DNA from 2 places in the Streptococcus sp. 1621 genome. Region 1 is predicted to be linked to the other one. Evidence: predicted binding sites of a transcription regulator. Region 1 holds the regulator's gene; the other holds the start of a gene.
The links. The regulator Rex, encoded in region 1, represses fermentation and respiration genes when NADH is low (regulators of the CRP and FNR family bind a similar motif). The targets are predictions, from matches to a motif close to TTGTGAANTANTTCACAA.
Positions count from the first base shown of each region.

Region 2: HT697_RS09445 (formate/nitrite transporter family protein) is a predicted target of Rex. The motif match lies at 6,582-6,599, and genes of this name have one in related genera.

Region 1 is NZ_VMLJ01000023.1:37,747-47,979, reverse strand. It holds gene HT697_RS05440 (UDP-N-acetylglucosamine 1-carboxyvinyltransferase) at 1-746, shown strand, start outside; gene HT697_RS05435 (GNAT family N-acetyltransferase) at 762-1,313, shown strand; gene spxR (CBS-HotDog domain-containing transcription factor SpxR) at 1,306-2,583, shown strand; gene HT697_RS05425 (methionyl aminopeptidase) at 2,599-3,459, shown strand; gene pcrA (DNA helicase PcrA) at 3,976-6,267, shown strand; gene radC (DNA repair protein RadC) at 6,310-6,990, shown strand; gene HT697_RS05410 (gamma-glutamyl-gamma-aminobutyrate hydrolase family protein) at 6,987-7,676, opposite strand; gene HT697_RS05405 (redox-sensing transcriptional repressor Rex) at 7,694-8,347, opposite strand; gene HT697_RS05400 (DUF4649 family protein) at 8,430-8,645, opposite strand; gene HT697_RS05395 (DUF1831 domain-containing protein) at 8,653-9,000, opposite strand; gene HT697_RS05390 (cysteine desulfurase family protein) at 9,005-10,120, opposite strand; gene HT697_RS05385 (ribose-phosphate diphosphokinase) at 10,130-10,233, opposite strand, start outside.
Region 2 is NZ_VMLJ01000045.1:6,980-17,212, forward strand. It holds gene xseA (exodeoxyribonuclease VII large subunit) at 1-1,201, opposite strand, end outside; gene udk (uridine kinase) at 1,329-1,967, opposite strand; gene truB (tRNA pseudouridine(55) synthase TruB) at 2,077-2,955, opposite strand; gene HT697_RS09435 (DUF2130 domain-containing protein) at 2,965-4,239, opposite strand; gene HT697_RS09440 (O-acetylhomoserine aminocarboxypropyltransferase/cysteine synthase family protein) at 4,335-5,615, opposite strand; gene HT697_RS09445 (formate/nitrite transporter family protein) at 5,761-6,558, opposite strand; gene srtA (sortase SrtA) at 6,696-7,439, opposite strand; gene gyrA (DNA gyrase subunit A) at 7,439-9,907, opposite strand; gene HT697_RS09460 (L-lactate dehydrogenase) at 10,101-10,233, shown strand, end outside.

The DNA of each region.
Region 1 (10,233 bases):
TGATTGCTGCGGTTAAAGCGAATGGTCGTACTATTATTGAAAATGCAGCCCGTGAGCCTGAGATTATTGATGTAGCTACCCTCTTGAATAATATGGGTGCCCATATCCGTGGGGCAGGAACCAATATCATCATTATTGATGGTGTTGACAAATTACATGGAACCCGTCATCAGGTGATTCCAGACCGCATTGAAGCTGGAACATATATTTCCTTAGCTGCTGCAGTTGGTAAAGGAATTCGTATAAATAATGTTCTTTACGAACACCTAGAAGGATTTATTGCTAAGCTGGAAGAAATGGGAGTGAGAATGACTGTATCTGAAGACAGCATTTTTGTCGAAGAGCAGTCTAATTTGAAAGCAATCAATATTAAGACAGCTCCTTACCCAGGCTTTGCAACTGATTTGCAACAACCGATTACCCCTCTTTTACTAAGAGCGAATGGTCGTGGTACAATTGTTGATACGATTTACGAAAAACGTGTAAATCATGTTTTTGAACTAGCAAAGATGGATGCGGATATTTCGACAACAAATGGTCATATTTTGTACACGGGTGGACGTAATTTGCGTGGAGCCAGTGTTAAAGCGACCGACTTAAGAGCTGGTGCAGCTTTGGTTATTGCTGGTTTGATGGCCGAGGGACAAACTGAAATTACAAATATCGAGTTTATCTTACGTGGATATTCAGATATTATTGAAAAATTACGTAATCTAGGAGCGGATATTACACTTGTTGAGGATTAAACCGTAGAGGTGTTTATGAATATTTGGACCAAATTAGCAATGTTTTCTTTTTTTGAAACGGATCGCTTGTATTTGCGTCCTTTCTTTTTTAGTGATAGTCAGGACTTCCATGAGATAGCTTCGAATCCAGAAAATCTTCAATTTATTTTCCCGACTCAGGCAAGTCTGGAAGAGAGTCAATATGCGTTGGCCAATTACTTTATGAAGTCCCCTTTGGGAGTATGGGCTATTTGTGACAAGAAAACTGAAAAAATGATTGGTTCTGTTAAGTTTGAAAAGTTAGATGAAATCAAAAAAGAAGCTGAGCTTGGCTATTTTTTGAGAAAAGATGCTTGGTCGCAAGGATTTATGACAGAGGTTGTTAGAAAAATTTGTCAACTTTCTTTTGAGGAATTTGGCTTAAAACAATTATCCATCATTACCCACCTTGAAAATGAAGCTAGCCAACGGGTTGCTCTTAAGTCTGGATTCCGTTTGTTTCGTCAGTTTAAAGGAAGTGATCGCTACACAAGAAAAATGCGGGATTATCTTGAATTTCGGTATGTAAAAGGAGAATTCAATGAGTAAGCATCAGGAAATTCTAAGCTATTTGGAAGAATTACCAGTAGGTAAAAGGGTCAGTGTTCGTAGCATTTCCAACCATCTAGGAGTTAGTGATGGAACAGCCTATCGGGCCATTAAAGAAGCTGAAAACCGTGGAATTGTGGAGACTCGACCAAGAAGTGGTACTATCCGCGTCAAATCCCAGAAAGTTGCGATTGAAAGATTAACTTTTGCTGAAATTGCAGAAGTGACTTCTTCTGAGGTTCTGGCTGGGCAAGAAGGTTTAGAGAGAGAATTTAGTAAGTTTTCAATCGGTGCTATGACTGAACAAAATATCCTGTCCTACCTTCATGATGGGGGACTCTTGATTGTCGGAGACCGTACCCGTATCCAACTGTTAGCACTTGAAAATGAAAATGCCGTTCTGGTTACAGGTGGATTTCAGGTTCATGATGATGTTCTTAAACTGGCCAATCAAAAAGGAATTCCTGTTCTGAGAAGCAAGCACGACACTTTCACTGTCGCGACCATGATCAATAAAGCCTTGTCAAATGTCCAAATCAAGACTGATATTTTGACAGTTGAGAAGCTTTATCGTCCAAGTCATGAGTATGGTTTTCTGAGAGAGACAGACACTGTTAAAGATTATTTGGACTTAGTTCGTAAGAATCGAAGCAGTCGTTTTCCAGTTATTAACCAACATCAGGTTGTCGTTGGAGTTGTAACTATGAGAGATGCGGGCGATAAGTCACCAAGTACCACAATTGACAAGGTTATGTCGCGTAGTCTATTTTTAGTTGGATTATCGACAAATATTGCCAATGTTAGTCAACGGATGATTGCTGAAGACTTTGAAATGGTACCAGTTGTTCGGAATAATCAAACCTTGCTTGGAGTTGTGACACGACGAGATGTCATGGAGAAGATGAGCCGTTCCCAAGTTTCGGCTCTACCGACTTTTTCTGAGCAGATTGGACAAAAACTTTCTTATCACCATGATGAAGTAGTGATTACAGTGGAACCCTTTATGCTTGAGAAAAACGGTGTTTTAGCTAACGGTGTATTGGCGGAGATACTGACTCACATGACCCAAGATTTGGTTGTGAATAGTGGCCGCAATCTCATTATCGAGCAAATGCTGATCTACTTTTTGCAGGCTGTTCAGATAGATGATATACTGCGCATTCAAGCACGGATTATTCATCATACGAGACGATCAGCTATTATTGACTACGATATTTATCATGGTCACCAGATTGTTTCAAAAGCAAATGTAACCGTTAAAATTAATTAGAAACTAGGAGAAAAAATGATAACATTAAAATCAGCTCGTGAAATCGAAGCTATGGATAAGGCCGGTGATTTTCTAGCAAGTATTCATATCGGCTTACGTGATTTGATTAAGCCTGGCGTAGATATGTGGGAAGTTGAAGAGTATGTCCGCCGTCGTTGTAAGGAAGAAAATTTCCTTCCGCTTCAGATTGGGGTTGACGGTGCAATGATGGACTATCCTTATGCTACCTGTTGCTCTCTTAACGATGAAGTAGCTCACGCTTTCCCTCGTCACTATATCTTGAAAGATGGTGATTTGCTCAAAGTTGATATGGTTTTGGGAGGCCCAATTGCTAAATCTGATTTGAATGTCTCAAAATTAAACTTCAACAATGTTGAGCAAATGAAAAAATACACTCAGAGCTATTCTGGTGGTCTGGCAGACTCTTGTTGGGCTTATGCTGTAGGTACACCGTCCGAAGAAGTGAAAAACTTGATGGATGTAACCAAAGAAGCTATGTACAAGGGTATTGAGCAAGCTGTTGTTGGAAATCGTATTGGTGATATTGGAGCAGCTATTCAAGAATATGCTGAAAGTCGTGGATACGGTGTAGTGCGTGATTTGGTTGGTCATGGTGTTGGCCCAACCATGCATGAAGAACCAATGGTTCCGAACTATGGTATTGCAGGTCGAGGACTCCGTCTTCGTGAAGGAATGGTCTTGACTATTGAACCAATGATCAATACAGGTGACTGGGAAATTGATACAGATATGAAGACTGGTTGGGCCCATAAGACCATTGACGGTGGATTGTCATGTCAGTATGAACACCAATTTGTCATTACGAAAGATGGACCTGTTATTTTGACTAGTCAAGGTGAAGAAGGGACTTATTAATAAAAAGTGAAAAGACTACTGGAAGTTTATTTTGATAAAAAATCTAGTAGATCTTTTTATAATAAAACGCATTGTATCAAGCTTTAAGTACCTGGTATAATGCGTTTTTCTGATTTTAAGATTTTTTTCAACTCTGTTTGTAACCACATCATAACAGAGGATCTAGGATTCAGGGCTTTCCTCCTATATACTATTAGTAAAGCAAAACTAGGGGAGAATATTTTAGTGTCGCAATCTATTGTTCGTGTAGAGGTTTTACGATATCGTTGTTTTGGTTTTAAAAAGATAAATGGAATTCTGTTTAACGTTCGTATTGCCAATCTTAAATTTACTTTTTTATATTGAGGTATTGAGCTAGTTTATGAAAAAATTGAGTGAAAGAGTCGAGTGTTTTAGAAACCCACAGTGTAGTATTCTAGTTTCAATCCACTATATTTTGCTACTCCCCGTAAAGTTTCTATTTTCCCTGAATTCTGATATAATAGAAATATTGACTTCAAGAGTAAGGAAGAGAAGATGAACGCATTATTAAATGGAATGAATGACCGTCAGGCTGAGGCGGTACAAACGACAGAAGGTCCCTTGTTGATCATGGCGGGGGCTGGTTCTGGAAAGACTCGAGTTTTGACCCACCGCATTGCTTATCTGATTGATGAAAAGCTGGTCAATCCTTGGAATATCTTGGCCATTACCTTTACTAATAAGGCTGCGCGTGAGATGAAAGAGCGTGCTTATAACCTCAATCCAGCCACTCAGGACTGTCTGATTGCGACTTTTCACTCCATGTGTGTTCGTATTCTGCGTCGTGATGCGGATCATATTGGCTACAACCGTAATTTTACTATTGTGGATCCTGGTGAACAGCGAACTCTTATGAAACGCATTCTTAAGCAGTTAAACTTGGATCCGAAAAAATGGAATGAACGGAGCATCTTGGGGACTATTTCCAATGCCAAGAATGACTTGATTGATGATGTGGCTTATGCTGCCCAAGCTGGCGATATGTACACGCAAATTGTGGCCCAGTGTTATACAGCCTATCAGAAAGAACTGCGTCAGTCGGAGTCGGTTGACTTTGATGATTTGATTATGCTGACCCTGCGTCTCTTTGATCAAAATCCTGATGTTTTGACTTATTATCAACAGAAATTCCAATACATCCACGTTGATGAGTACCAAGATACCAACCATGCTCAGTACCAATTGGTCAAACTCTTGGCTTCCCGTTTTAAAAATATCTGTGTTGTTGGAGATGCGGACCAGTCTATCTACGGTTGGCGTGGTGCTGATATGCAGAATATCTTGGACTTCGAGAAAGATTATCCTCAAGCCAAGGTTGTTTTGTTGGAGGAGAATTACCGTTCAACCAAAACTATTCTCCAAGCGGCCAATGAGGTTATTCAAAACAATAAAAACCGCCGTCCTAAGAATCTCTGGACCCAAAACGCTGATGGGGAACAAATCGTTTACTATCGTGCCGATGATGAGCTAGATGAGGCTGTATTTGTAGCCAGAACCATCGATGAACTTAGTCGCAGTCAAAACTTTCTTCACAAGGATTTTGCAGTTCTCTATCGTACAAATGCGCAGTCTCGTACCATTGAAGAAGCCCTGCTCAAGTCAAATATCCCTTATACAATGGTCGGAGGGACCAAGTTCTACAGCCGTAAGGAAATTCGTGATATTATTGCCTACCTCAACCTTATTGCTAATTTGAGTGATAATATTAGTTTTGAACGTATTATTAACGAGCCTAAACGTGGAATTGGCCCAGGTACTGTTGAGAAAATCCGTGATTTTGCGAATATGCAAGACATGTCTATGTTAGATGCTTCAGCTAATATCATGTTATCTGGTATCAAGGGTAAGGTATCTCAGTCTATCTGGGATTTTGCCAATATGATTCTAGATTTACGAGAGCAGCTAGATCACTTAACTATTACAGAGTTGGTTGAGGCTGTTCTAGAAAAAACAGGATACGTCGATATTCTTAATGCCCAAGCAACTCTAGAAAGCAAGGCTCGGGTTGAAAATATCGAAGAGTTCCTTTCTGTGACAAAAAACTTTGATGACACCTCTGATGTGGCAGAAGAAGAAACTGGTCTGGACAAACTGAGTCGTTTCTTAAATGACTTGGCCTTGATTGCCGACACAGATTCAGGTAGTCAGGAGACATCAGAAGTGACCTTGATGACCCTGCATGCTGCCAAAGGTCTAGAGTTTCCAGTTGTATTTTTGATTGGGATGGAAGAAAATGTCTTCCCGCTTAGCCGTGCAGCTGAAGATCAAGATGAACTAGAAGAAGAGCGCCGTCTAGCCTATGTAGGAATTACGCGTGCAGAGAAAATTCTCTATCTGACCAATGCCAACTCGCGCCTGCTTTTCGGTCGTACCAACTACAACCGTCCGACTCGTTTTATTAATGAAATTAGTTCAGACTTGCTTGAGTATCAAGGATTGGCCCGTCCAGCCAATGCAAGCTTTAAGGCATCATATAGCAGTGGTGGTCTTGCCTTCGGTCAAGGTATGAGTCTGGCTCAAGCTCTTCAAGACCGTAAACGTAGTGCCGCCCCAAGAACTATCCAATCAAGCGGTCTCCCATTTGGTCAATTTACAGCTGGCGCAAAATCAGCGTCTAGTGAGACAAATTGGTCCATTGGTGATATTGCCCTCCACAAGAAGTGGGGAGAGGGAACCGTTCTGGAAGTTTCAGGTAGTGGTGCTACGCAGGAATTGAAAATCAATTTCCCAGAAGTAGGTTTGAAAAAACTTTTAGCCAGTGTGGCTCCAATTGAGAAAAAAATCTAATTTTTCATCCTTCTCACGAATAATAAAGTGAGGAGGATTTTTATGTACAGTATTTCATTTCAAGAAGATTCATTATTGCCAAGAGAAAGACTGGCCAAGGAAGGAGTTGAAGCGCTCAGTAATCAAGAGTTGCTAGCTATTTTACTTAGGACAGGAACACGTCAAGCCAGCGTTTTTGAAATTGCCCAGAAAGTCTTGAGCAATCTTTCAAGCCTAACGGATTTGAAAAAAATGACCCTGCAGGAATTGCAGAGTCTGTCTGGTATCGGTCGTGTTAAGGCTATAGAGTTGCAAGCTATGATTGAATTGGGGCATCGTATTCACAAATACGAGACCCTTGAAATGGAAAGTATTCTCAGTAGTCAAAAGTTGGCCAAGAAGATGCAACAGGAATTAGGGGACAAAAAACAAGAGCACCTGGTGGCGCTCTATCTCAATACTCAAAATCAAATCATCCATCAACAGACCATTTTTATCGGTTCTGCCACTCGTAGTATCGCTGAGCCGCGAGAGATCCTTCACTATGCAATCAAGCATATGGCGACTTCTCTCATCTTGGTTCACAATCATCCTTCAGGAGCGGTAGCGCCTAGCCGAAATGATGATCATGTCACTAAACTTGTCAAAGAAGCCTGCGAACTGATGGGGATTGTCCTCTTGGACCATTTGATTGTCTCACAATCTAGTTACTTTAGTTACCGTGAAAAGACGGATTTAATCTAAAGTTCATTAACGACATAATCAAAGAGATTTTTATCCTTGGGACGATTTTCAAATAGAAATTCTGGATGCCATTGGACACCGAGAAAGGCGACATCATCCGTACTCATAACAGCTTCTATAATACCATCTTTAGGATCATGAGCCGCAATCTTTAAATTTGGTGCTAAATCCTTGATGCTCTGGTGGTGGAAGGAGTTGATATGGGAGATTTCTCCATAGATTTCTCGAAGAACAGTATTTGGTTCTGTCACCAAGCGTTGAGTTGTGTATTCGGCAGAACAATCCTGCCAGTGGTCTTCTATATCTTGGTACAAAGTTCCACCCATGGCAACGTTAAAAAGCTGAGTCCCACGACAGACAGAGAAAATCGGCTTTTGCTGTTTGATAGCTTCCTTGATGAGGGCTAGTTCGAATATATCTCTTTGAAGGTGGTAGTCATCGCTATCAATAGTTTTTGGTTCACCATAGAATTTTGGATCAACATTTTGCCCACCTGTCAAGATGAGCTTGTCAATCATACTGATATAGTGGCAGGCCATTTCTTGATCACCAATCGGTAGGATGATGGGAATCCCTCCAGCGTCTTTAACGCCTTCAACAAAGCCTTTTGCTGCGTAGCTCATCATGATGTCATCATCTGGATGAGTTTTTTCGTTTCCTGTAATCCCTATAACTGGTTTTTTCATAAAATGATTTTCGCTTTCTAATCCTCTTTTCTCATGAAATAGAGGAGGGTTTGGAGTTCACTTGTCAAATCGACATACTGAACGACCACGTCCTTTGGTAAATGCAGATGGACTGGTGAAAAACTGAGAATTCCTTTCACGCCAGCATCCACCAAGAGATTGGCAACCTCTTGTGACTTGACGCTGGGAACGGTCAGGATAGCAGTTTTGACATCAGCATCCTTGATTTTATCCTTGATTTTATCCTTGATTTGAGAAATTCCGTAAATGGGAATCCCATCAGGAGTTTGGCTACCGACTTCAGGATGGTCATCCAGGTCAAAGGCCATGATAATCTTCATCTTGTTACGCTCGTGGAAGCGGTAGTGGAGAAGGGCATGGCCCATATTTCCAATACCAACCAGCATGACATTGGTAATAGAGTTATCATTGAGTAAATCGGCAAAAAACGTCATCAGTTTTTTAACATCATAGCCAAAACCACGACGACCTAGTTCACCAAAATAGGAAAAATCCCGACGTACGGTCGCTGAATCAATACCGATAGCCTCTGCAATTTGCTTAGAGTTGGCACGTTCAATCTTTTCTGCATGAAATCTCTTAAAAATTCGATAGTAGAGAGAGAGTCTTTTCGCTGTAGCTTTTGGAATAGCAGACTGTTTATCTTTCACAAAATCACAACCTTTCTATTCTTCTATTTTATAGAAACATTGTGAAAAAATCAACAAAAACAAGAAAAAACTAAGAAAAATCTTAGTTTTGATGTAAAAAATCTGCATGTGATAGAAAACGGTAGAGGTCTCCGACCAGTCCTTGGTAAACTTCCTGCTCTTGAAAGGTCAAAGAAGTTACATAAAGTGTATCTGGCAGAGTCACACATCCTGATAGAGCCAGCATGAGAGCCTCGTAATCCTCATACTTGAGAGTGCGCTCTACATGATAGCTGTCCTTATAGGTCAGTTCAAACATATGGGACCTATCTTTCCGATTTTGTGAAGACACCACGTTCTACCAAGCTATCCATGAGGAAATAGAATTTTTCCTGATGAATGTGGTGGTCTTCTGATTTGAAAATATCAACCAGACGAAGGCCAAACTTGTCAGTGATATTGATTTTAGCCCCTGTAAGTTCCTTGTTAATGATGATTTTGAGTTGGAATCCTTCACCGCTGTTTGGCACTTTTTCCAAAAGGCGAGTCAGTTCATAGTTACCAACTTTTGTCTCAAAAAAGGTGTTATCTTTGAGGGTGAATTTTTTAACAGAAGGGCTAAGAGTGTAGTCGTAACGACAATTTTTTAACTGAATGGTTTTTTCAAATGCCATATGGCTAACCTCCGATAATTTCTTTTAAGTTTTTTGCGAGGGTTTGTAGGTCTTCAACGGTATTTTGTGGCGACAAACTGATACGAACGGATTCCTTCAAGCGTTCTGAATTTGCTCCGTACATAGCTTCAAGAACATGGCTGGATTGGACAATGCCTGCCGTACAGGCTGAGCCAGTAGAGATTGAAATTCCAGCTAAATCTAGACGAAGGAGTAAGAGGTCGTTTTTCTGGCCAGGAAATCCAATATTGAGGACATAAGGGAGATGATGGTCTCCTCTGTTCAAGTAATATTGAATACCCTCTAGCTCTGCCAGAAAGGCAGTTTCTAGATTTTGTACATGTTGAAAATGTTCTTCTTGCTGTTCTAGGTCCTCTTTTAGGGCTGCAATCATGCCTACGATAGCAGCTAAATTTTCAGTTCCTGCACGTTTTTTCTGTTCTTGGTCTCCGCCATGTAGATAGGAATCAAAATCCATGCTAGATGCGTAGAGAAAGCCGATTCCCTTAGGACCATGGAACTTGTGGGCAGAAGCAGTGAGAAAATCAATGCCCAATTCTTCTGGGTGTATAGGGATTTTACCAATAGCCTGAACTGCATCGACATGATAGGCGGCTGGGTGTTGCTTGAGTATTTGGCCAATTTCAGCAATGGGCAGTAGGTTTCCAGTCTCATTATTGGCAAACATGGTAGAAACCAAAATCGTATCGTCACGTAAGGCCTCTTGAATTTGCTGGGCTGTGATTTCTTGATTTTCTGGTTGAATAATGGTTGCTTCAAACCCAAAGTGTTGAACCAAGTAATCAATGGTTTCAAGGACAGCATGGTGTTCAATGGCAGTTGTGATGATATGTTTTCCTTGTTCTTGGTGACGAAGGCAGTAGCCAATGATAGCAGTATTGTTGCCTTCAGTCCCACCAGAAGTGAAAAAGATATGTTGAGGTTTTGTCCCCAGTAACTGGGCTAGTTCCTGACGGGCTTCTCGTAAGAGTTTACCAGCTTGACGACCATGACCATGAATACTAGAAGGGTTGCCGTAGGTTTCTTGCATCACCTTGGTCATAGCTGAAATAGCAACTGCTGACATAGGAGTTGTCGCAGCATTGTCCAAATAAATCAAAGAATCACCTTATTTCTTTTTGTTGTAGGCAAAGAGTGGGCTGACTGGTTTTCTTTCGTGGATACGGACGATGGCATCACCAATTAACTCACTAGCAGTGATGTAGCATACGT
Region 2 (10,233 bases), on a different contig from region 1:
GCGCCACGATTCGACTGGTATCCAACATCAACAAGGCTTCTGAAAGTCGCTTGACCTCAGCAACCTTGGCATCATAAACCAAAGCCATTTGGCTGCGGAGAAGCTTGTCCAACTGACCTAGACGATCTTGATAACGTTGGATTTTAGTAACAGGTGATAATTGAACCAGTCGATGCGTCCTTGCTTGGACCAATTGCTTGTTATCAGAAATCCGTGTTCGTAAACTTTGTTTTAAGCGCAGTTGCAGTTGATCCAAGCGTTGCATATAGCCATCATACAAACGCTCTGGCTGTCTAAAGATAACAGACTGACTGCATTTTTTCAAAGCTTCTTGTTTCTTAGATAGGATATTTCGGACTGCCGTTGCCATCCGTTTTTCCTGATTTTGCAAATGAGCTAATAGATCCAACTTGGTCACAGGTGTTGCCAGTTCAGCCGCCGCTGTTGGCGTTGCAGCGCGTCGATCTGCCACAAAATCTGCCAAGGTCACATCCGTCTCATGCCCCACACTAGAGATAACTGGTAAACGAGACTCAAAAATAGCTCGTACCACAATTTCTTCGTTAAAGGCCCAGAGATCCTCGATAGAACCACCCCCACGACCAATAATCAGCAAATCCAAATCGTCACGTTGATTGGCACGCGCAATATTTCGAGCAATTTCCTCTGCTGCTCCATCTCCTTGAACCTTAGTCGGATAGAGAAGGATATCTACACCTGGAAATCGCCTGCTGACTGTCGTGATAATATCTCGAATAACGGCTCCACTGCGACTGGTTACTACACCGATTCGCTTAGCAAATTGGGGCAGAGGTTGCTTGAAGCGTTCTTGAAACAGGCCTTCTTCTGTCAATTTTTTCTTGAGTTGTTCAAACTGAATCGCAAGCGCACCAACCCCATCAGGCTCAGCTTTTTCAATGATGATGGAGTAGCTACCACTTGGTTCATAGACCTGCACACGCCCAATCACATTGATCTTCATCCCTTCTTCAAGGTCGAAGCCTAATTTCTGATAAATCCCAGACCAGATGGTCGCTTGAATAACTGCATGGTCATCCTTTAGGGAGAAATATTGGTGAGTAGGTCGTTTACGAAAGTTGGAAACTTGACCAGTTAAATAGACCCGTTCCAAGTAAGGGTCTTTATCGAATTTCATTTTCAGATACTTGGTCAAAGTTGTTACCGATAAATACTTTTCCATCTCCACCTACTATTCATTTTCTTGCTCTTTCATGGGTATTATTATACCAAAAATATGCCTAAAAATCTTCATTTATGTACCATTATGAGGGAAAAATAGAAAAAGGAGGCAAGGCCTCCACATCTGTTTATTTACTATTTCGAGCTTCTTCCAAAATCTTTGCAATCTTGGTCGTCAAAAGGTCGATAGCCACGGTATTGCTGACTCCCTCAGGAATGACGATATCAGCATAACGCTTAGTCGGCTCGATAAACTGATGATACATAGGTTTAACCACACCTAAATACTGGTCAATAACGCTATCCAAGCTACGGCCACGCTCTTCCATATCACGCTTAATACGACGAATAATGCGCACATCGTCATCTGTATCCACAAAAATCTTGATATCCATCAAATCACGCAGACGCTTGTCCTCCAAGACCAAAATCCCCTCAACGATAAAGACATCTTGAGGATCCTGACGATAGGTCTTGCTACTCCGTGTATGCTCTGTATAGTCATAAGTCGGGATGTCCACCGGACGCCCTGCCAACAATTCTTTAATCTGCTCGATCATCAAATCTGTATCAAAGGCAAAAGGATGGTCATAGTTGGTTTTGACACGCTCTTCAAAGGTCAAATGAGACTGATCCTTGTAGTATGAATCATGCTCAATCATGGAAATCTTTTCATCAGGGAAATGCGATAAAATGGCTCTTGAAACACTGGTTTTTCCTCCACCAGAACCACCTGTCACTCCGATAATGATTGGTCTATTTTGCATGCTATCCTCCGTTTTTTTATCCGTCGTCTATTCTATCACATTTTTTGCAAAATTTATAGTCTGATTTGGATAGTCTAGGGGAAACAACACTCCCTACACCCCAGTTAGACTAGCTAAAAACCTTCCTTGGCTTGTATAGATTGCCTCGTTTCTCTAGAATGGCTAGCAATTTATCATCTTCAAAGGCAGCCAATTCTTGTTCTGTTTGCTCGAGTTCGATAAAACGACCAAAGCGCACTTCTGTAGCCTCTTCTGGACTTAGAAAAACTTTGACGAGGTCCCCTGTCCCAATCTCTAGAGGATGGAGAAAGTCCAGTTGACCAGCCTCTACTTTTTCAGCAATTTCTTCCAAGGTAATAGCGTCTTCTAGCTGCAAACCGGCTGCACTAGTCCGTGTCAGATGTGACATATGAGCCGCATAACCAAGCTTCTCTCCCAAGTCAACCGATAAGGTACGAATATAGGTTCCCTTGCTACATTTCACACGAAAAGTAAAGCGTGCAAGTTCGCCATCATAAGAAATCGGACTTGTTCGTTCAAATTGATAAATGGTCACCTGACGTTCTGGACGCTCCACTTCCTGACCAGCTCGCGCATACTCATAGAGCTTGCGACCATTGACCTTGACAGCCGAATACATAGGTGGAATCTGGGTAATAGGCCCAGTCAAACTAGCGATTGCTTCATCAACAAGCTTTTTATCCAAGGGCGATAAAACAGGTGTCTCCGCGACCACTTCCCCACTGGCATCCTCAGTCGTCGTGGAATAGCCGAGAGTGATTTCCCCCTCATAGACCTTGCCCTCATCCTGCATAAACTCGACCATGCGGGTCGCCTTGCCAACCGCAATAGGCAAAACACCCACCACATCCGGATCCAAGGTCCCACCATGACCAATCTTCTTGGTGTCCAAAATCTTACGCAGTTTAAAAACCGCATCATGCGAGGTCATCCCCGCTTCTTTTTTTAAGTTGATAATACCGTTCATTTTTGCTTTCTATTTCCCCTTCAACGCTTCAAATTTCGCTTTCATAGTTGGATTTTTCCGGGTCAATTTTTTGACGGAAACATCTTCCAATTTATTGTTTGCAAGGCGGAGTTGGTTTTCAGATGTTGTCAGGAATTTCTTAACTTCTTCCATGCGTTTGATGGCCTTGTCAATTTCATCAATAGCTTTGCCAAAGTTGGTCGAAGCAGAGTTGTAGTTCTTGGCAAAAGCTAACTTAAAGGCATCCAAGTCTTCTTCAAAATGCGTAATGTCAATATTTTGTTCGCGAACCAAGGCCAACTCTTGCTTGTATTTTAGGGAATTAAGCGCCGCATTTCGCAAAAGCCCAATCAACTGAATAAAGAATTGAGGACGAACCACATACATCTTTTCATACTCATGGCTGACGTCAACAATCCCTGTGTTAAAGTAGTCATTATCGGCCTCAAGCATGGTCACCAAAACGGCATACTCACAGTTCTTCTCCAGACGGTCCTTGTCCAACTCCTTATAAAAATCTGCATTCTTGTGCTTCTTCTCTGTTCCGTCCGCTTCATTTTTCATCTCAAACATGATGGAGATAATCTCTACTCCATTTTCATCACATTCACGGAAGATAAAGTCTCCTTTAGAACCACGCGCAGAAACCTTGTTATCCTTCTCAAAGTAAGCATTTGGAAAGGCAAAACTACGGACCTTGTTAAACTCACTTTCCGCATACTGTTCCAGACTTTCCCCGATAGCTTTTGTAGATTGTTGGGCTTTGAAATTCTTATAAAATTCTACTTGTTCACTAACTGCCTTGAGTTGAGCTTCGTAGTTTTGTTTAACTGAAGCAAGAGAAAGCTCGTTTTCTTTTTCTTGTAAAAGAAGCTGGTTTTTAACCTGATCACGTTCTTTTTCTAGGCCAGAAAGGGTCTTCTGTAGTTGATTTTCATGTTCCAAACGCAAGGTGGCCAATTGGTTTTCCAAGGCCTGTACTTCCTTGTCCTTAGCCAAGAGAGCCTGATTGCTTGTCTGTTCAACCTCTTTCTTGGCCAATTCTTTTTCTGTATCAAAGTTTTGGATTTGACTCTGTAATTGCGCAATTTCTTGGTCTTTTTGAGCCAGTTTAGTCTGTTGCTCATTCATGGCCTTCTGCTCTGCCAAAGCCAGTTCCTGCTTCATACGATCGTGCAATTCCTTATCAAACTCTGCCGTTCTCACTTGGGACAAGAGTTCAGCATACTGGCTCTCATTTACTGTAAAGACTTCCCCACAGTTGGGGCATTTGATTTCGTTCATATCGTTCCTCTTTCTAGATTTCTGTAACCATTATATCATGCCTAAGGGAAAATCAAAAACAGTGAGTCGAAACCCACTGTTTATCTTCTTTTTCTTTAAATTTCTTCCAAGGCCAAGCGCAAGTCTTCAATCAAATCCTCTACATTTTCAAGTCCGATTGACAAACGAATTTGGTTTGGTGTGACACCTGCTGCTTCAAGGTCTTTTTCTGACAATTGACCGTGAGTGGTTGTTGCTGGATGGACAACCAGAGACTTGGCATCTGCCACGTTTGCAAGATCAGAGAAGATTTCTAAATGATCAATTACCTTGCGTGCTTCTCCCTCCCCACCTTTGACATGGAAGGTAAAGATGGAGCCCACACCTTTTGGCAAGTATTTCTCAGCCAAGGCATGATAAGGACTATCTGCAAGTTTTGGATAATTTACTTTTTCTACCTTAGGATGGTTGACAAGAAAATCAACAATTTTCTCAGCATTTTGAACATGTCGTTCCACACGAAGTGAAAGGGTTTCAAGTCCTTGTAGCAAGAGGAAAGCATTGAATGGTGACAAGGCTGCACCTGTATCACGAAGCAATTGAACACGAACAGCGATAATAAAGGCTGCTGCACCCACATCACGAGTATAGCTCAAATTGTGGTAGCTTGGGTCTTCCTCAACAAATTGAGGGAATTTTCCTGAAGCTGCCCAGTCAAAACGACCACTATCAACGATCACTCCACCAATAGTCGTACCATGGCCACCGATAAACTTAGTCGCAGAGTGAATGGCAATATCTACACCGTGAGAAAAGACATTAATCAAATAAGGTGTAGCAAAGGTATTATCCGAAACGAGTGGAATCTGGTGTTTATGCGCAATCTCAGCCAATTTTTCCAAGTCAGGAATGTTTATCAAGGGATTCCCCAAGGTTTCAATCAAGACAAGCTTGGTATTGTCTTTGATCGCTGCTTCTACTTCCTCCAAATTATCCACATCGACAAAGGCTGTTGTGATACCATAACGAGGAAGGGTTTCCTTCAAGAGATTGAAGGTTCCACCGTAAATAGTCGAAGCAGCCACTACATGGTCACCAGCATGGGCAAGAGCCAAAATCGTATAAGTCACTGCTGCCATACCTGATGCTGTTGCAAGAGCTCCGACACCACCTTCGAGAGCTGCAATTCTTTCTTCAAAAGCAGCCGTTGTAGGATTTGTAATACGAGTATAAATGTTCCCTGGTTTCCTCAAGGCAAACAAATCGGCACCTTCCTGCGTATCATCAAAAACAAAAGATGTTGTTTGATAAATCGGCACCGCACGAGACTTAGTTACTGGATCAACTACTTGACCAGCATGTAGTTGCAAGGTTTCAAATTTAAAATCACGAGTCATAAGGCGACCTCCATATAGTTTCATTAAGGATATTGTAGCACTATCGACCTATCTTGACTAATACCTCTTTTTATATTTTGATATAAGGAGTGGCTATTACTTCTTACAAAATCGAAAAAAGCACGACTCAATCGTGCTCATTTTCTTAATCTACATAAGTATCTTCATTTTTATTGAGGAAGGCATATGGAAGACCTATCAAGAGGCCTCCTCCGATAAAGTTTCCGATGAAGGTTACACCCCAGTGGCGAAGCATATTTCCAACACCGAAGTTAGCAATTGAATCAGCAGCAACACTGAATTTCACAATCGCGAAAGAAGCAAAGTTTGCGGCAATGTGCTCGTTTGTTAAGAATACAAACATGTAAATCGCTGATAAAACAAGCCAAAGTTTGGCACCACCATCTTTGACCAAAACAAATGAAAGAATCGCAATATTAACGAAAATATTTGCCAAAATCGCCTCAAGTAAGACTAATTCATTTGAGCGGCCTAACTTCATCTCAACAACCCCTGAGATGAAACTATCATGAGTCAGATGTGCATAGGCTGCTGAGTGGGCAAAGCCCCAACCTGCTATCAAAGCCCCGATAAGGTTGAACAAGGTACAGTAAAGTAAAATCTCAGCTGTTTTTCTCCAAGAGATTTTTTTCAAGAAACTACCTGCAGTCAAGAACATCATGTTTGATGTTACCAACTCGGCATTCAAGAAAACAATGTAGGCCAAGCCCCAAGCAAAGACAAATGGGAAGAGGAAACGTCCACTACCTGGTGCAATTTTATTAATCAAGTCAGCCCCAACTGCACCAGCAGCTGTACTGAAAGTTAAGAATGCACCTGCAAACATAGAACGAATCGCATACTTAAATTTGCTTTGACTATAAAGACTTTCCTTCTTCTTGCAAGCAAATTCAATCTTTGAGATAAATTCTGAAGAAACCATAATAAACTCCTAAATCTTTTTTCTTGATAATTATATCACAAACTTTAGATTTTAGGAAGCGTTTTCTGGATTTCATAAAAGTTTTTTTATGAAAATCTTAAAAAAATCAGTGAAATCCATGATTTCACTGATTTGTACTAATAAAATTGTTTATATGGTTGATTGAAAGCTGTTAGGATTTCATCAGATGTTTGTGAATAATCTTTTGTTTCTTTCAAATCACCTTTTACAATAATACGTTCTGTAGCAGCAAGGTCTTCACAGGTTACTAATGTGATTTCATTAACCCCATCTCTATCATCAACCTCATCAACACGATCCGGTGTCACACGTTTGACTTCACGGATTTCATAGGTATAAACTTTATTTTTATCGGTTAGATAAATCTTCATACCATTTTTAGCATTATCTAAAGGAGAAAATAACATTTTATTAGCATTATCAACACCAAAGATATGGTGACTAGCTAGACTATAATTTCCTTCTCCCATTACTTGCTCGCGTTTCATTGTACCAGCACCGTAGAAGAGATTAACATTATCAAGTCCTTTAAAAATCGGCAAATTCATTTCCAATTCAGGAATTGCAATTCCCCCAATAACTGGTAATTTTTGAGCATCCCATTGAGAAGCTAGAACAGCTTCCGAAGAAATTGCTTTGACCGAATCAAAATCAAAATTTCCTTCTGTATCCTGATTTTCTTCTATTTTTTCTTTTGATACCTGACTAACTTGATACTTATTGGTATTCCAGACCATGAAAATATTTCGAATTTGCGCATTAAAAATCAAAGCCAGTGACAGTAATATCAGAAATCCTGCTAGGATATTTGTCAGCAGATTTTTTCGTTTGTTTTTCTTTTTATTATTTTTTTGAGACATTATGCTTCACCTTCTGTTTCATTTTCTGTCTCAACTTCTTCTTTTTCTGCCGCTGCAACCGTTGTGAAGGTCACTATCTGAGCATCTTGATCCAGGCGCATTACTTTAACTCCCATAGTTGCGCGTCCTGTTTGTGAAATATTGGCAAGATTGGTTCGAATCATGACACCTGTATCAGTGATAATCATCAAATCCTCATCCCCTTGAACAGTCATAAGACCAGCCAGCAAGCCATTTTTTTCGGTAATTTTAGCTGTCTGCATTCCCTTACCACCACGACCTTTAGTTGGGTATTCAGTAGCGACTGTACGCTTACCATATCCTTTTTCTGTGATAATAAGAACCTCATCTTGATCAGTAATCAAGCTGGCACCAACAACTGTGTCTCCTTCACGAAGGTTAACACCTTTCACACCAGTGGCGATACGGCTCATACCACGAACGGCTGATTGATTAAAGCGAACTGCATAACCAAACTTGGTACCAATGATAATATCCGTATCTTCTTCTGTCAATAAGACATTAATCAGCTCATCTTCATCCTTAAGATTCAGCGCTTTGAGACCATTTTGACGAATATTGGCAAACTCCTTAACACTGGTTCTCTTCACAATACCGTGACGGGTTGTAAAGAAGAGGTAAGCATCATCACTGCGATCAGACTCAACATTGATAATAGTCTGAATACTTTCGCCTTCATCTAATTTCAAGAGATTAACTACTGGTAGTCCTTTGGCCGTCCGACCATACTCAGGAATTTCATAGCCTTTCAAACGATAGACACGTCCTTTATTTGTAAAGAAGAGCAGGTGATCATGGGTGCTAGTTGACACTAACTCACGAACAAAATCATCATCCTTAACACCTGTTCCTTGGACACCACGACCCCCACGTTTTTGAGCAGTGAACTCGTCCTGATCCAAACGCTTAATGTAGCCTCTGTTAGAAAGGGTAATCAAGACATCCGACTCTTCAATCAAATCTTCGTCTTCAAGACTCAAGACTTCACCGATCATCAACTCTGTACGGCGTTTATCAGAAAATTTACGTTTAACTTCATCTAATTCGTCTTTGATAATTTGAGAAACACGTTCAGGCTTAGCAAGAATATCCGCCAAATCCGCAATCAGAGCCAAGAGATCATCATACTCAGACTGAATCTTATCGCGTTCCAAACCTGTCAAACGACGAAGACGCATATCAAGGATGGCCTGACTTTGACGTTCAGAAAGCTTAAATTTACTCATCAACTCAGCTTGTGCTTCTGCGTCTGTTTCACTAGCACGGATGATACGAATCACTTCATCGATATGGTCTAGCGCAATCAAGAGACCTTCTAAGATATGAGCGCGTGCTTCCGCTTTTTCCTTATCAAAACGTGTCCGACGAACAACTACTTCTTTTTGGTGCTCGATATAAGCATCCAAAATCTGACGAAGGGATAAAATCTTCGGTACACCATTTTGGATAGCAAGCATATTGAAACCAAAGTTGGTTTGCATTTGGGTCATCTTGAAGAGGTTATTAAGGATAACATTGGCTGAGGCATCGCGCTTGACTTCAATAACAAATCGAACACCTTCACGGTTTGACTCATCACGTACTGCTGTAATCCCCTCAATGCGTTTTTCCTGAACCAAGCGAACAATATGCTCATGCACCTTGGTTTTGTTGACCATATAAGGAAATTCTGTTACAACAATTCGCTCACGGCCAGTCTTAGTTTCTTCGATTTCAGTACGAGAACGAAGAACAATAGAACCTTTACCTGTTTCATAAGCCTTATGAATGCCTGATTTCCCCATGACAAGGGCACCTGTTGGAAAATCTGGACCAGGCAAGACTTCCATCAAGTCCTTGGTAGTCACTTCAGGATTGTCCATGACGAGCTTGACTGCATCAATGGTCTCACCCAGGTTATGAGGTGGAATATTGGTTGCCATACCAACGGCAATACCAGTTGCTCCATTAACTAAAAGATTTGGAAAACGAGCTGGCAAGACCAAGGGTTCCCGTTCATTGGCGTCATAGTTATCGACGAAATCAACTGTATTCTTATTGATATCTCGAAGCATTTCCAGAGCAATCTTGCTCATACGTGCCTCAGTGTAACGCTGGGCGGCAGCACCATCACCATCCATGGAACCAAAGTTCCCATGACCATCTACAAGCATGTAACGGTAGCTCCACCATTGAGCCATACGGACCATGGCTTCATAGATAGAGGAATCTCCATGAGGGTGGTATTTACCCATGACATCCCCTGTAATACGAGCAGATTTTTTATGGGGTTTGTCTGGGGTCACACCCAATTCATTCATTCCGTAGAGAATTCGACGGTGAACAGGTTTCAAGCCATCTCGAACATCAGGAAGAGCCCGGGCTACGATAACACTCATGGCGTAATCGATAAAGCTCGTCTTCATCTCCTTTGTCAGATTGACATTCACTAAATTTTTATCCTGCATTAATAAATGCCTCATTTCACAATTAGTAAGTAACAACATTATACCATAAATTCCCATCTATTTCAGCCTCTAAACCACTAAAACGTTTACATTGAGAACTATAAGGCATATTCGTGACAAAGTTTTTTAAAAGTGATAGAATGAAGTTGTCTGGGGAAAATCCCCTAATAAAATTAAGGAGATGTTTAGAACAATGACTTCAACTAAACAACACAAAAAAGTTATTCTTGTCGGTGATGGTGCTGTAGGTTCATCTTACGCTTTTGCACTTGTTAACCAAGGAATTGCACAAGAGCTTGGAATTATCGAAATTCCACAATTGCATG